DNA from 2 places in the Paraburkholderia sp. Cy-641 genome. Region 2 is predicted to be linked to the other one. Evidence: predicted binding sites of a transcription regulator. Region 2 holds the regulator's gene; the other holds the start of a gene.
What was found. Region 2 encodes HrcA, which represses chaperone genes, less so after heat shock. Its sites were predicted from a motif close to TTAGCACTCNNNNNNNNNGAGTGCTAA; they were not measured.
Positions count from the first base shown of each region.

Region 1: a site for HrcA is predicted at 4,478-4,504, ahead of groES (co-chaperone GroES). Genes of this name have one in related genera too.

Region 1 is NZ_VWWM01000005.1:118,605-126,289, reverse strand. Features, by position in the region: gene F3J20_RS04430 (response regulator) at 1-2,652, shown strand, start outside; gene F3J20_RS04425 (response regulator transcription factor) at 3,231-3,920, shown strand; partial or broken gene F3J20_RS04420 (YadA C-terminal domain-containing protein) at 3,949-4,191, shown strand; gene groES (co-chaperone GroES) at 4,577-4,867, shown strand; gene groL (chaperonin GroEL) at 4,921-6,561, shown strand; gene cysC (adenylyl-sulfate kinase) at 6,738-7,376, opposite strand; gene F3J20_RS04400 (chondroitin 4-O-sulfotransferase) at 7,405-7,685, opposite strand, start outside.
Region 2 is NZ_VWWM01000033.1:47,763-55,447, forward strand. Features, by position in the region: gene grpE (nucleotide exchange factor GrpE) at 188-763, opposite strand; gene F3J20_RS19425 (hypothetical protein) at 1,133-1,294, shown strand; gene F3J20_RS19430 (RNA-binding S4 domain-containing protein) at 1,266-1,673, opposite strand; gene hemH (ferrochelatase) at 1,682-2,752, opposite strand; gene hrcA (heat-inducible transcriptional repressor HrcA) at 2,980-3,999, opposite strand; gene F3J20_RS19445 (NAD kinase) at 4,279-5,181, shown strand; gene recN (DNA repair protein RecN) at 5,255-6,928, shown strand; gene glnE (bifunctional [glutamate--ammonia ligase]-adenylyl-L-tyrosine phosphorylase/[glutamate--ammonia-ligase] adenylyltransferase) at 6,964-7,685, opposite strand, start outside.

The DNA.
Region 1 (7,685 bases), on a different contig from region 2:
GTCACGAACGAGCGGCCAGCCCAGACATTCGCGCCGTATCTGGCGATGACCCGTGAATTCGATTATCGCGTCGGCCCTTATGCTGTGTTGAAAGGTCCTGATGCGGTGACGGGATATTTCTACACGCCCGACTACAGTTTCATGTCGATTTATCCGGCACCCGCATCGGGCAACCCGCTCGATGCAGGCGATGCCCCAAGCGTGCGGGCGCTGCTCGATCAGATCAGGCCGGATATCGGCGACCTGAGCAAGAAAAAAACGCTGAGGCGTCTGGAAACCGAGCGGGAGTTGATCCTGCTGCCGCCGATTACCGACCGGTTTACCGGAGAGCAGGTCATTCGCATGGTTCTGCCCGCGTTTGCCGACGGTACGCCGTTCCTTATCTTTGTCCGCACCATTCCAGTCAGACTGCTGTTCGATCATCCGGCGCAGGAGCCGCTCGACGACGAAATCTCGCTGATCGTCGACGCATCCGGCAAGGTGGTGCTCGATGCCGGGCCGGCAGGCCGCGATAGTGCGCTGAAGGCTCGCGTACTGCGGACGAAGCCTTGGGCGCCGGGCCGGCAGGGAATCGAGCGGCGTCGTCTTGGCGGTCTCTTTATCGCGAGTGCGCCGGTTTCGCATGTCGGCTGGACACTGGTCTATGCATTTACGTGGCGTACGGTTCTCGCCGAGTTCTGGCCGCGCATCACGCTTCTGACGTTGGCCGTCCTGCTGGTGATCGGATTTCTCTGGACGATCCTGCTGTTGCTCGACCGCAAGATATTCAAGCCGGGTTTCGAGTACTCGCGGCGGATTTTCGAAAGCGAGCGCCTGAATCGCATGATGGTTGCGGCGGCTCCCGAGGGATTCGCGCTGTTGCTATTCGAAAGCGGAGACATTCTGCTCGAGAGCGACGCGATGCGCAGCTATGGAGCAAACGCTCATCCCGATGAGCGGCCATTGCGTTTTCAGCTACTCGAGCTTTACGACCGTTCGCCCGATGCCCCTGCGTGGCAGTCGGGCTTGCAACTGCCGTTCAGACTCGCGAATGGCGGCGTTGAAGATCTGCTCGTGAGTCTCGTCCGCACGCAGTATCGGAGCGTAGACGTATTGCTGTGCAGCTTCTCGAATGTGACGAAGCTCAAGAACACCGAGCGCAAACTCGAAGAGGCGCGGGCGGCGGCCGATGCGGCCAACCATGCGAAGTCCGCGTTTCTCGCGATGATGAGCCACGAGATACGCACGCCGCTCAATGCGATTCTCGGCAATCTCGAACTACTCGGCCGTTCGTCGTTGTCGCCCGCGCAAAGCGAGCGGCTCCATGTCGTGACATCGTCGTCGACGGCGCTGCTCGACATCATCAACGACATTCTCGACTTTTCGAAGGTCGAGTCCGGACAGATGACGATCGAGGCGATCCGTTTCGATCTTGCAGAAACGATTCGCCAGGTCGGTGCGATCTTCGCGCCGATGGCGCATGCGAAGGGGCTCGAATTCGAATGCATGATCGACGATTCGATCGCGCCGTACTATCTCGGCGACCCGACCAGGATTCGGCAGATTGTGGCGAACTTCGTCAGTAATGCGATCAAGTTCACCGAGACCGGCAACGTGCTGCTCGAGGTGTATCACAAGGACGAGACCGTCGACGGCTCGCCGGTCATGATCGGCGTGATCGATTCCGGCATCGGCATGACGCCCGCCCAGCAGGAGACGCTGTTTCAGGCATTCGTGCAGGCGGATTCGTCGATCGCGCGCCGCTATGGCGGCACCGGACTCGGGCTGGCGCTGTGTTCGCGCCTCACGCGGCTGATGAATGGCTCGATCATCGTCAAGAGCTCGCTCGAACTCGGCAGTACGTTCGTGGTGTCGCTGCCGCTGCGGGTCGATACGAGCGCCTCCGCGTCGGCCGCCGACAGCGGGGAGAAGCGTGTCGAACGGGACGCAGCGCCTGCCGGTACGGCGGCTCTGCGCATCCTCGTCGTCGACGATCAACCCGCCAACCGTGAACTGATCGTTGCGCAACTCGATCTGCTCGGATACCGGGCCGACATGGCCGACAGCGGCGCAACCGCACTGCGGTGCTTTAACGAGCAGCACTACGACGTGGTAATGACGGATCTGAACATGCCTGGCATGGATGGCTACACGCTGGCGCGATGTCTGCGCGGGCAGGGCGCGACGACGCCGATCATCGCGGCGACGGCGCATGTCGGCGCCGAAGAGCAGAGACGATGCGAGGACGCGGGAATCGATGCCACGCTGCTCAAGCCGATTTTGCTCGACGCGATGGAACAGGTTCTGCGTCGCTCGATCGGAGCGGAGGCGTCCGGGACGCTTCCGCCCGGCGACAGGACGGCGAAGCGCGACATTTCGCAGGGACCACTGCCGCCGGGCGTGCATGCGGCATTGAAGCAGTCGCTGGGGGAGTCGCTGGCAAAGCTGCAGAAGGCTATGAGCACGCATGACACGCAAGCGGCGCTCGATACGCTTCATGCCATGCGCGGTTCGTTTGCGTTGATCCACGAGGCGGCGTTGGCGAATGCGTGCGCGCAGATGGAGCAACTCGCACGCGACGACGACCTCGCCGGGGTCGAAGAGATGCTGGGCCGTTTCGAGACGCTTGCCTATGAGACGCTGGTGCGCCGCCAAGGGGCGGTGAGTGCGTAGCCACGATGTCCTGATGCGGCAGATTGCGGAAGTGGCATGGCTGCCGGGTGGGCCTGGGCGGTGGCCATGTTGAGCGGTTTGTGTGCGGCCGATGGTTCCAGATATGAAGCGTGATCTCACAAAAATGAGACAAGTCCTATTTGTCACAATTTAATGGTTTCTAGGACTGAGCCTATTATCGGGTCTGGCTGCATTCAATAAAGTGCTTATACCGAAATCTTTGGATAGACATCCATTCCGAAATGTAGATCCTCCGATGCCGCCGCGGTCAACCAGATATCCCCACAGTCAGTATGCGGTGACAAAAAGCGGCGGGTAAGCATTTCGACCCGTTTTTATCGAATCTATCCATGCGTTCAGGGCCGTCTGGGAGGGCGGACTACGACGCCTGGTACTGAAGTTCTCGCGTATCTCCCATCGATGCCCGGTCGTATCCCCTGACCCGGATGCGTCATTCCTCCACGGAAGAGGGAGAAGAATCCGGTCACGCAATTGCAAACCGATATACCTGCACTTTTCAGGCGTATTCGGTGTTGTCAGCCCGCTCCTTGTTGCATCACCATGTTAGGAAAACAATCATGAATCCAAACGCGATTCGCGTCGTAATTGCAGACGATCACCCCGTGATTCTCGAAGGTATTCGGCATGAACTGACGAAGAGCGCGACCGTTTCGGTGGTCGGGACCGCTCGCAGTTCGAGCGAGCTGATTCCGCTTTTGAGCCGCACCGCCTGCGACGTGCTGGTATCCGATTACGTGATGCCGGGCGGTGAATATGGCGATGGCATTACGCTGTTTTCCCTCATTCGCCGACGGTATCCGAAAGTGCAGACGGTGATACTGACCATGATGGAAAGCGCGATTCTGCTCCGTTCGCTCATCGACATCGGCAATCGCTGTCTGTTGAGCAAGGTGGACAAAATGGAACATCTGCATCTGGCCGTGCGCGCTGCCTATGTGAATGGCCGTTACCTCTCGCCGCGCATATCGGAAATCATCATGCCGTCGGAACGACCCACGCGAGGCGTGTGGGCGAATGCGCCGTTGAGCAGCCGCGAGCTGGAAGTGGTGCGCTTTTATGTTTCCGGGCTGACCGTCAACGAAATCGCCGATCGTTTGAGCCGCAGTAAAAAGACCATCAGTTCGCAAAAAGTATCGGCAATGACAAAGCTTGGAATCAAACGGGACGCTGATCTTGTGCGCTATGGACTCGAGAACGGCCTCGTGCCGCCGACGAAATCAGAAGGCAGCTGTATGCAAATTCGGTGATCAGCGCATCAACGACACGAACAACGCGATCAACGGCGTTGCGCGTGGGGCTTATTCGGGCATCGCCGCGGCGACGGCACTGACGATGATTCCGGAAGTCGATCCGGGCAAGACACTGTCGTTCGGCATCGGCGCGGGAACCTACAAGGGTTACCAGGCTGTGGCGCTGGGCGGTACCGCACGCATCACCGAGAACATCAAGGTGAAGGCGGGCGTCGGTCTGAGCCCGGGCGGCACCACCGCCGGCATCGGCGCCTCGATGCAGTGGTAAGCGATGTGGCGGATGCAACTCCGGTTGCGTCCGTTACGCCGGTCTGAGTCGTATCGACGAAGCCCCCGACGGATCGAAAGGTCCCGAGGGGGCTTCGTCGTTGTGAGCGCGGGGGTGGCGGAAATATACCTGGACCAGGAGTTTCCCTGGTCAGTGTTGGCAGTCGCGCTGCGTGAAGCTGCTCCCGCTGCGATCCGTCCCCGGTAGCCGGGGGTTCCGCGCCGAGCGGCGGCCGACGACGCCCATTCCCCCCACTTCTTGAATTTGTCACCACCCATCCATATAATTAGCACTCACTGCACGAGAGTGCTAACAACATCGCCGGTTGGCTCGGCCAGCCGGGTTTTCTCAGCGTTCTTCAGTCTCAATCAAGAGAGGAGTATGTATGAACCTTCGTCCTTTGCATGATCGCGTGATCGTCAAGCGTCTGGATCAGGAAACCAAGACCGCTTCGGGCATCGTGATCCCCGAAGCCGCAGCGGAAAAGCCGGATCAAGGCGAAATCCTCGCAGTCGGCCCGGGCAAGCGCGACGACAAGGGTGCAGCCATTGCGCTCGACGTGAAAGTGGGCGACCGCGTCCTGTTCGGCAAGTACGCAGGCCAGACCGTCAAGGTCGACGGCAACGAACTGCTCGTGATGCGCGAAGAAGACATCATGGCCGTGGTGCAGAAGTAAGCGCAAGGTCGCTACTTCCCCGGTTATATCCAAAGAATTCAAGGAGTTAGAAGATGGCAGCTAAAGAGGTCGTATTCGGTGATTCCGCCCGTGCCAAGATGGTCGAAGGCGTGAACATTCTCGCCAACGCCGTGAAGGTCACGCTGGGTCCGAAGGGCCGCAACGTGGTCCTCGAGCGCAGCTTCGGCGGCCCGACGGTCACCAAGGACGGTGTGTCGGTCGCTAAAGAGATCGAACTGAAAGACAAGCTCCAGAACATGGGCGCGCAAATGGTCAAGGAAGTCGCTTCCAAGACCAGCGACAACGCCGGCGACGGCACGACGACCGCTACGGTTCTCGCGCAATCGATCGTCCGCGAAGGCATGAAGTACGTTGCATCGGGCATGAACCCGATGGACCTGAAGCGCGGCATCGACAAGGCTGTTGCAGCCGCAATCGAAGAACTGCGCAAGATCAGCAAGCCGTGCACGACCAACAAGGAAATCGCCCAGGTCGGCGCGATCTCGGCAAACAGCGACACGTCGATCGGCGAGCGCATCGCTGAAGCGATGGACAAGGTCGGCAAGGAAGGCGTCATCACCGTCGAAGACGGCAAGTCGCTGCAAGACGAGCTGGACGTCGTCGAAGGTATGCAATTCGACCGCGGCTACCTGTCGCCGTACTTCATCAACAACCCGGACAAGCAGGTTGCCGTGCTCGACAACCCGTTCGTGCTGCTGCACGACAAGAAGGTGTCGAACATCCGTGATCTGCTGCCGGTGCTCGAGCAGGTCGCGAAGGCTGGCCGTCCGCTGCTCATCATCGCTGAAGACGTCGAAGGCGAAGCGCTCGCAACGCTGGTCGTCAACAACATCCGCGGCATCCTGAAGACCGTCGCCGTCAAGGCTCCGGGCTTCGGCGACCGTCGTAAGGCCATGCTGGAAGACATCGCGATCCTGACCGGCGGCCAGGTCATCGCTGAAGAAACCGGCCTCACGCTCGAGAAGGCAACGCTGGCTGAACTGGGCCAGGCGAAGCGCATCGAAGTGGGCAAGGAAAACACCACGATCATCGACGGCGCTGGCGAAGCAGCGAACATCGAAGCTCGCGTCAAGCAAGTGCGCAAGCAGATCGAAGAAGCGACCTCGGACTACGACCGTGAAAAGCTGCAAGAGCGCGTTGCCAAGCTGGCAGGCGGTGTTGCTGTGATCAAGGTCGGCGCTGCGACCGAAGTCGAAATGAAGGAAAAGAAGGCACGTGTCGAAGACGCACTGCACGCAACGCGCGCAGCTGTGGAAGAAGGCATCGTTGCTGGCGGCGGCGTCGCGCTGATCCGTGCACGTACGGCAATCACCGGCCTGAAGGGCGCTAACGCCGATCAGGACGCAGGTATCAAGATCGTCCTGCGCGCCATGGAAGAGCCGCTGCGCCAGATCGTCACCAACGGTGGCGAAGAAGCGAGCGTCGTCGTGGCAGCGGTTGCTGCCGGCAAGGGCAACTACGGCTACAACGCAGCAACCGGCGAGTACGTTGACCTGGTTGACGCAGGTGTCGTGGACCCGACGAAGGTGACGCGCACGGCGCTGCAAAACGCAGCTTCGGTTGCGGGTCTCCTGCTGACGACCGATGCAGCTGTCTGCGAACTGCCGAAGGAAGACGCACCGATGCCTGGCGGCATGCCCGGCGGCATGGGCGGCATGGGCATGGACATGTAATACCGCTCGGGTCTCGTGGTTCGGCATCATGCCCGGACCACGTTATGAGACCCGGTTGGTGTTCATGGGGGAAGCATGTCGTGAGACGTGCTTCCCAAAAGACAAAACCCGCATTTTTGCGGGTTTTGTCTTTTGGGGAAGAGGATTTTGGCGCGATGGATCGCGATGTACCGGAATCAAGCTCCTGTTTCGTGAGCCGCACGGCGGCTAGCCGTTTCGAGACATTTCTCGCGCAGGTGACTGAAGATCTGCGCGACGCTTTCGGCCGGCGACAACGTTCCCGTGTCGACGTGAAGCTCGGGCTTGGCGGGCGGTTCATAGGGCGCCGATACGCCGGTGAACGAAGTGATTTCGCCGGATCGCGCTTTCGCATAGAGGCCTTTCGGGTCGCGGCTCGCGCAGGTGGCAAGCGGTGCGCACACATAGATCTCGACGAATTTGTCGCTCCCGATGATCTCGCGCGCCATCGCCCGGTCTTCACGCATCGGCGAGATCAGCGCGGTAATCACGATGAGGCCCGCGTCGTTCATCAATTGGGCGACGTGTGCAACGCGGCGGATATTTTCGCGCCGGTCCTTGCGCTCGAAGCCGAGATCGTTGGCAAGGCCATGGCGCACGTTGTCGCCGTCGAGCACGTAGCATGCATGGCCCAGCGCGATCAGTTGCTGTTCGAGCGCGAATGCGAGCGTCGATTTTCCCGCGCCGGACAGCCCGGTCAGCCAGATCGTGGCTGGCCTCTGGCGGAACATGCGCATGCGGTCCTGAGCCGTGATCGTGCCGTGAAAGCGTTGCAGGAAATTCGGGGGTTCTTCCATAAGTGTTTTCTCCTGATTCTCCTGGCGCCTACTCGCAGTGCCAGCCTTGCCGCCAGGTGCCGGCGTGGTGCAGGCTTTCCGGCGAATTCGCAATCGCGATGTGAAAGCCTTCCGGGACGCCGTCCGGCAGCGCAATCGAAAATCCGCTGCGCTCGCTCGGATAGCCGGCGCTGGCTACGTCGGGCCGGTGCTCGCCGCTCCAGCCGGTTGCGACGACATGCGTGCCGACCCGCACTTCGAGCGGCACGCGTTCTTCCGGCCGGCTCAGATTGATGGCCCAGCCGGACACCACGCCGTCGTGAACCGCGT
Region 2 (7,685 bases):
TAATCTCCTGACTTTGATCGCTGCGGGAAGCGCCCGGTTGGCCCATCCGGCCCGAAGGCGCCCCGCTCTCAATTCATACCTGCACTCAAAATAAGTGCGGCCACATCGTTTTCAAGACCTCTTTTACGATGCGGTCTTTAAATTTTTTCAATCACGGGACTGCCGCCCGAGCGAAGCCGCGCGGCGCTTACTTCGGTGCCGCGACGGTCACGAGCGCGGGACGCAGCACGCGATCGGCGATCACGAAGCCCTTCTGCAACACCGCGACGACGGTGTTCGGCTCCTGGTCGGCCGGCACCATCGAGATAGCCTGGTGGCGATGCGGGTCGAACTTCTCCCCGACCGGATTGATGGCGACGACGCGGCCCTTCTCGAGCGCGCCGCTCAATTGACGCAGCGTGAGTTCGACGCCTTCGCGAACCTTCTGCAGGTCGTCCGACGAATGGGCGACGGCCGCTTCGAGGCTGTCGATCACCGGCAGCAGATGCTCGGCGAAGCTCTCGATCGCAAACTTGTGCGCCTTGGTGATGTCTTCCTGAGCGCGACGGCGCACGTTCTCGGTTTCGGCCTTCGCGCGCAGGAAGCTTTCCTGCAACTCGGCGATCTTCGCCTGAGCGTCGGCCAGCGCCTGCTCGCCGGCTGCCGGCGCTTCGGCGCCCGCGGCGGCTTCCTGCGGGGCGGCTGCGGCCTCGGCGGCCTGGCGCGCGGCTTCGTCGGCGGGCGTGGGAGTCTGGCTCGTCGGGTTCTCTTGCGTGTTTTCCATGTCGCTGAAAGTCGTTAAAAAGTAAAAACCAACGGTGACGCAAACACATGACACGCGTCGGGATTTGTGCGTTGCAAAATCGCGACACGCGCGTTCGCGCGCAACCGCATACAAAACTGCAGATGGGGCCGCAAAGAGCCGTTTCAAGCGGCTCTCGGGGCTCTTTTCGCACCACCGGTGTGCAGGCGAAATGCGCCGTAACAACCGTTAACGTGGCGCAATCAGATAGGGATTGAGTGCGGCCGGCAACTGGCCTATTCTCCACTCATACATCGGAAACGCCACGTTAACCCTAATCTAACGTAGACCTTACCGACGTCTGACAGTTGTACCTATTCAGCCCGTTTCAATCTTCCCAAGGGGAGTACCGTGAAACTGACCTTTGCAATCGGGGTGGTCGCACTGGTACTGATCGCGGGTACCACGACCATCTGTATGTCCGGTGCGGTCAACGACCACACCACCGAATACGGCGGCGTGCACGCCACGATGGAACAGTTCTTCAATCCTCACCTGAAAATCTGTCGATAGAGCGCCGGTCGCGCTTGGTCGGCCGCCCGTGCAACGCGGCGGCCGGCTCGCGATAGATCCTGCGCCGCTCCTGCTCGACCTGCCGCTTCAGCCTGCTTTCTTCGGTCTCTACATAAAGCGTCTGCGCGACGCTCGCCGGGCCGCGCACGTCGCACACGCCCAGCACTTCCACCTGCCACACGACCCGTTCGATCTCGATCTCGACGAAGTCGCCGACGCGCACGTCCTTCGCCGGCTTCACCGCCGCTCCGCCGATGCGTACCCGCCCCTTCTCGACGGCGTCCGCGGCCAGCGAACGCGTCTTGAAAAAACGCGCCGCCCACAGCCATTTGTCGATGCGCAGCTTCGCGCCCGGTTCGGTTGAAATGCGGTAATTCATCGGCGTCTTCACGCTCCCGTGGTGTGCGGCACCGGCACCGCCTGCACCGGCCAGCCCTGCAGATTCTGCGCGACGATCTCGCCGAGCGCGGCGATCCACGGCGGCGATACGTTCAGACACGCGATCCGGTGAAACTCCTTGCCGCCCGCATGCAGAAACTCGTCGCGCACTTCCATGCCGATTTCCTCGATCGTTTCGAGGCAGTCGGCGGTAAAGCCCGGACAGAACACGTCGGCGCGCCGCACGCCCGCCGCGCCGAGTTCCTTCAGCGTGGGCGCCGTGTAGGGCTGCAGCCACTCGGCCTTGCCGAAGCGCGACTGGAACGTGATGCGGCATTCGACCGGCGTGAGTCCGAGCGCCTGCATCAGCAGCGCGCCGGTTTGCTGGCATTGCTCGTGGTAGGGGTCGCCGAGATCGAGCGTGCGCTTGGGCACGCCATGAAAACTGAACACGAGCTTGTCGCCGGCCGCGAAGTCGGGACGGCCATGCTGATGCCAGTACTGATGCACCTGCGCGGCGAGCGCCGCGATATACGCCGGATGATCGGCGTACTGACGCACCGTGCGGATTTCCGGCTGGTTGCGCATGCGCTTGAGCGCGGAGAAGGCATCGTCGAAAGCGGTGGCCGTGGTCGACGCCGAGTATTGCGGGTACATCGGCATCAGCAGCACGCGCTCGGCGCCCGCGAGCTTCAACTGGTTCAGCATCGCCGGAATGCCAGGCGTGCCGTAGCGCATCGCGTAGTCGACGAGCACCGTGTAGTCGTTCACCTGCAGCAGATGGCGCAAGCCTTCCACCTGCTTTTCCGTATGCACGCGCAGCGGGGAGCCCTCGGGCATCCAGACCGCCGCGTACTTCTTCGCGGAACTGCGGCCGCGAAACGGCAAAATCAGCAGACGCAGAATGAACTGCCAGAGCAACGCCGGAATTTCGACCACGCGCGGATCGGACAGAAACTGCGCGAGATAACGGCGCACCGCGCGCGGCGTCGGCGCGTCGGGCGTGCCGAGGTTGATGAGCAACACGGCGACGCGATGCGACGAAGCGTTCTGGGAGGGCCGCTCGAGGTCGAAGCGCATAGGCAGCGGAAGTCGCCGCATGACGCGGCAAATCGATTCAATGGGGATTCATTATAGCGGCGCGGGTCGGGCGAGGCGTCGCCAGGCGTCCCTGGCCGTTCGGCCGATTGGCAGGCCGCGCGCCATGACGCATCATGGCCGGCACGGGCTGCGCTGACGGCAGCGCGGCAAACCGGAGGAACGGCTGCCGGATGATTGCCGGGCTGATTACTGCTGATTACTGCTGACTACTGCTGGCTCAGCGTCAGCGAGAGCAGGCGCGCGGTGATGTCGACGATCGGAATCACGCGGTTGTAGGCCATGCGGGTCGGGCCGATCACGCCAAGCGTGCCGACGATCTTGCCGTTCACCTCGTACGGCGCGGTGACCACGCTCATTTCCTCGATCGGCACGAGATTCGATTCGCCGCCGATGAAAATCTGCACGCCCGCCGCGTGACTCGACACGTCGAGCAACTGAAGGAGGCTGGTTTTCTGGTCGAACACGTCGAACAGCTTGCGCAGGCGCGCCATGTCCGACGAAAGATCGGCGACTTCGAGCAGATTGCGCTCGCCCGAGATCAGCACGGTCTCGCCGGTGTCGGATTCGTCGGTGCTGGCGGTGACGGCCGCGTGCATCAGCGAGGTCATGTCGCCGCGCAGTTCGTCGATTTCCTCGCGCAGGCGGCGGCGCACTTCGTCGAACGAAAGGCCGGCGAAATGCGCGTTGATGTAGTTGGAGGCCTCGACCAGTTGCGACGGCGAGAAGTCGCGCTGGGTCGCGAGCATGCGGTTCTGCACGTCGCCTTCGGGCGTCACGATGATGAGCAGGATGCGCTTGTCGGACAGGCGCATGAACTCGATCTGCTTGAATACGTGGCTGCGGCGCGGCGTGAGCACGACGCCGGCGAACTGCGAGAGGCTCGACAGCACGCTCGCCGCCGCGGCGACGATCTTCTGCGGCTCGCCCACCTGCAGCGTGGTCTTGACCGTGCGCATCACGGCCTCTTCGTCCGCGGCGGATTCGACCGTCAGCATCGTATCGACGAAAAGCCGGTAGCCGCGCGGCGTCGGAATGCGCCCCGCCGACGTGTGCGGACTGATCACGAGCCCCAGTTCCTCGAGGTCCGACATCACGTTGCGGATCGTGGCCGGGCTCAGTTCGAGGCCCGAATAACGTGACAGCGTGCGCGAGCCGACCGGCTGACCTTCGGCGATGTAGCGCTCAATCAGCGTTTTGAGGAGGGTTTGTGCGCGAGGATCTAGCATGACGAAAAATTTTAGCTCAAGGGCCCGGCTACCGCGAGCACGCACGGCGCCCGCTCCGCGCGAACGCTCCACCGCCGGCCGGCGCGCCGCGCGGCGGCGCTTTCACGCACGGCCGGGCTCCTGGCCGCGCGCCACACCGCACTTTAGCCGGCGCACATGTCATCAGGGCTTCACTATTCTAACGATAATCGCGAGATACGCCGACGGCCCGCGAGCACCGGCTCGCCACCGGGTCTGTCTGCGGTTCTTTTCAGGCCCCACCTATGGTGTAATGCCGGCATGCAAGTGACCAGCCAGTTCAAGACCGTCGCGCTCGTCGGGCGCAGCAACACGCCAGGCATCGGCGAGCCGCTCGTCGCGCTCGCTTCGTGCATCGCGAAGCTCGGCCTCGAAGTCGTGTTCGAAGCCAGCACCGCCGCCGAAATCGGCGTGACCGACTACCCGGCGCTGCGGCCCGCCGAGATCGGCGCGCGCGCCGACGTCGCCGTGGTGCTCGGCGGCGACGGCACGATGCTCGGCATCGGCCGCCAGCTCGCCCCGTACCGCACGCCGCTGATCGGCATCAATCACGGGCGGCTTGGCTTCATCACCGACATTCCGATCTCCGACATGCGGGAAACCATCCCGCAAATGCTCTCGGGCAATTTCGAGCGCGAGGAGCGCGTGCTGCTCGAGGCGCGCATCATGCGCGAGGGCAACCCGATCTACCATGCGCTCGCCTTCAACGACGTGGTGGTGAACCGCAGCGGCGTCTCGGGCATGGCGGAGCTGCGCGTGTCGGTGGACGGGCGCTTCATGTACAACCAGCGCTCGGACGGCCTGATCGTCGCGACGCCGACCGGCTCGACCGCCTACGCGCTGTCCTCGCAGGGGCCGATCCTGCATCCGCAACTGCAGGGTTTCGTGCTCGTGCCGATCGCGCCGCATGCGCTGTCGAACCGGCCGATCGTGCTGCCGGACGACTCGAAGGTGAGCATCCAGATCGTTTCCGGCCGCGAAGTGAACGTCAATTTCGACATGCAGTCGTTCACCTCGCTCGCGCTCGGCGACACGATCGAGGTGCGCCGCTCGCGCCATACGGTGCCGATGCTGCATCCGGTCGGCTACAGCTATTACGCGACGCTGCGCAAGAAGCTGCACTGGCACGAGTACCCGTCGCACGAAGAAGACTCCAAATCCTGAGCGGCGCTGCCCTATTCGAGCGCGCCCGCCGCCGTGGTTGACACCTGAACCCCAAGCTCACCAGACGACTTCCATGCTTCGCCATCTCTCGATACGCGACTTCGTGATCGTCGCCGCGCTCGACCTCGAATTCGACGGCGGCTTTACCGTTTTCTCGGGCGAAACCGGCGCCGGCAAGTCGATCCTGATCGATGCGCTCGCGCTCGCGCTCGGCGCGCGCGCCGATGCGAACGTCGTGCGCACGGGCGAGAGCCGCGCCGACATCACCGCCGAATTCGAGACGCACGCGCAGGTCGACGCATGGCTCGACGCGCAGGCGCTCGGCGCGGCCGAGGCCGACGACGGCCAGCATGGCAGCACGGTAATGCTGCGGCGCGTGGTCGACGCAAACGGCCGTTCGCGAGCGTTCATCAACGGCACGGCGGCGACGCTTGCGCAACTGCGCGAAGTCGGCGAAATGCTCGTCGACATTCACGGCCAGCACGCGCACCAGTTGCTGATGCGTCCGGACGCGCAACGCGAGCTGTTCGACACGCACGCGGGTCTTTCGGACATCTCGGCCACGGTCACACGCGCATGGCGCACATGGCGCGAGAAGGTCCAGGCGGTCGAGCATGCGCAGACGCGCGACCGCGAACTGCAACTGGAGCGCGAACGGCTCGCCTGGCAGCTCGCCGAGCTCGACAAGCTCGCGCCGCAGCCCGGCGAATGGGAAGAGATCAACACCGAGCATAAGCGGCTGTCGCATTCCGCGAATCTGATCGACGGCGTGCAGGGCGCGCTCGGCGCGCTGTCCGAATCGGACGAGGCGATGATCGCGCACCTCGGCTCGATCGTCTCGAAAATGCGCGACCTCGCGGAGATCGACCCGGCGCTCAACGACGTGCTGGCTGCGCTCGAACCGGCGGAAATCCAGTTGCAGGAAGCGGCGTATTCGCTAAGCCATTACGCGCAGCGGCTCGAACTCGATCCCGACCGGCTCGCGCAGGTCGACAAGCGTCTCGACGCGCTGCATTCGGCCGCGCGCAAATTCCGCCTGCAACCGGAAACGCTCCCCGAAGAACACACGGCACGGCGCACGCAACTGGCCGCGCTCGACGCCGCCGCCGACCTCGACGGCCTGCGCGCCGCGCAAGCCCAGGCGAAAGAAGCCTTCCTCGCCGAGGCGAAAAAACTCTCGAAAGCGCGCGCGAAAGCGGGCAAGGCGCTCGGCGGAGCGGTCACGACCGGCATGCAGGAACTGTCGATGAAGGGCGGCAGCTTCGAGGTCGCGCTCGTGCCGCTGCCCGAAGGCGGCGCGCATGGGCTCGAGCAGATCGAGTTCCGCGTGGCCGGGCACGCCGGCGTGCCGCTGCGGCCGCTCGCGAAGGTCGCCTCGGGCGGCGAACTCGCGCGTATCAGCCTTGCGCTCGCGGTCATCGCAAGCGCGGCGAGCCCGACACCGACGCTGATCTTCGACGAAGTGGACACCGGCATCGGCGGCGGGGTCGCCGAAGTGGTCGGCCGGCTGCTGCATCAGCTCGGTCACGCGCGCCAGGTGCTGTGCGTCACCCACTTGCCGCAGGTCGCCGCGCGCGGCGATCACCACTTCCAGGTGGCGAAGACCGGCAACGGCAAGGGCGGCACGATCAGCAGCGTGACCTCGCTCGACAAGGCGAGCCGCATCGAGGAAGTCGCGCGCATGCTAGGCGGTCTCGAAATCACCGCGACCACGCGCAAGCACGCGAAGGAAATGCTGGCGGCGTAAGTCGGACGTGAGGGGGCCGACATGGCCGCGCGCCCTCACCCCAATACCCTCTTCCACAACGCCAGCACCGCCGCCCGCTCGGTATTCACGCGCACCGGATCGACCCGCGCCTTCTCCATTCCGTCGAGCCGCAGCGTGTGCTGCAGCTTGCGATAGGTGCGATACGCGGCGCCGACCGTCTCCGCTTCGGCCTCGCTCATGAGCCCGAAGCGCGACACTTCGCGCAGCAACGCGATGTTGCCGGTGTTGCGGATCAGCTCGGGATCGCTCGCCGCATGCAGCAGCACCCAGTACTGCACCGTGAATTCGATATCGACCATGCCGCCGCGATCGTGCTTGAGGTCGAACAGTTCCGGCGTATGGTTCGGATGCCCGGCCGCGACACGCTCGCGCATCTCGACGATCTCCTTCGCGAGCGGCGCCGCCTCGCGCGGCGTCGTCAGCACCTGTTCGCGGATCGCCTCGAACTTCGCGCCGATTTCGGCGTCGCCCGCGCAGTAGCGCGCGCGCGTGAGCGCCTGGTGCTCCCAGACCCATGCGGTGTTGGCGGCGTCGCCCTCGCGCAGCTGGTAGCGGCGAAACGCGTCGAGATCGGTGACAAGCAGACCCGACTCGCCATTCGGCCGCAGCCGCAGGTCGATGTCGAACAGCGTGCCGGCGCCGGTCGCGGTCGTGAGCCACGTAATCAGACGGCGCGTATAGGTCGCGTAGACGTCGGCGGCGGCATCGTCGGGATCGTCGTAGAGGAAGATCAGGT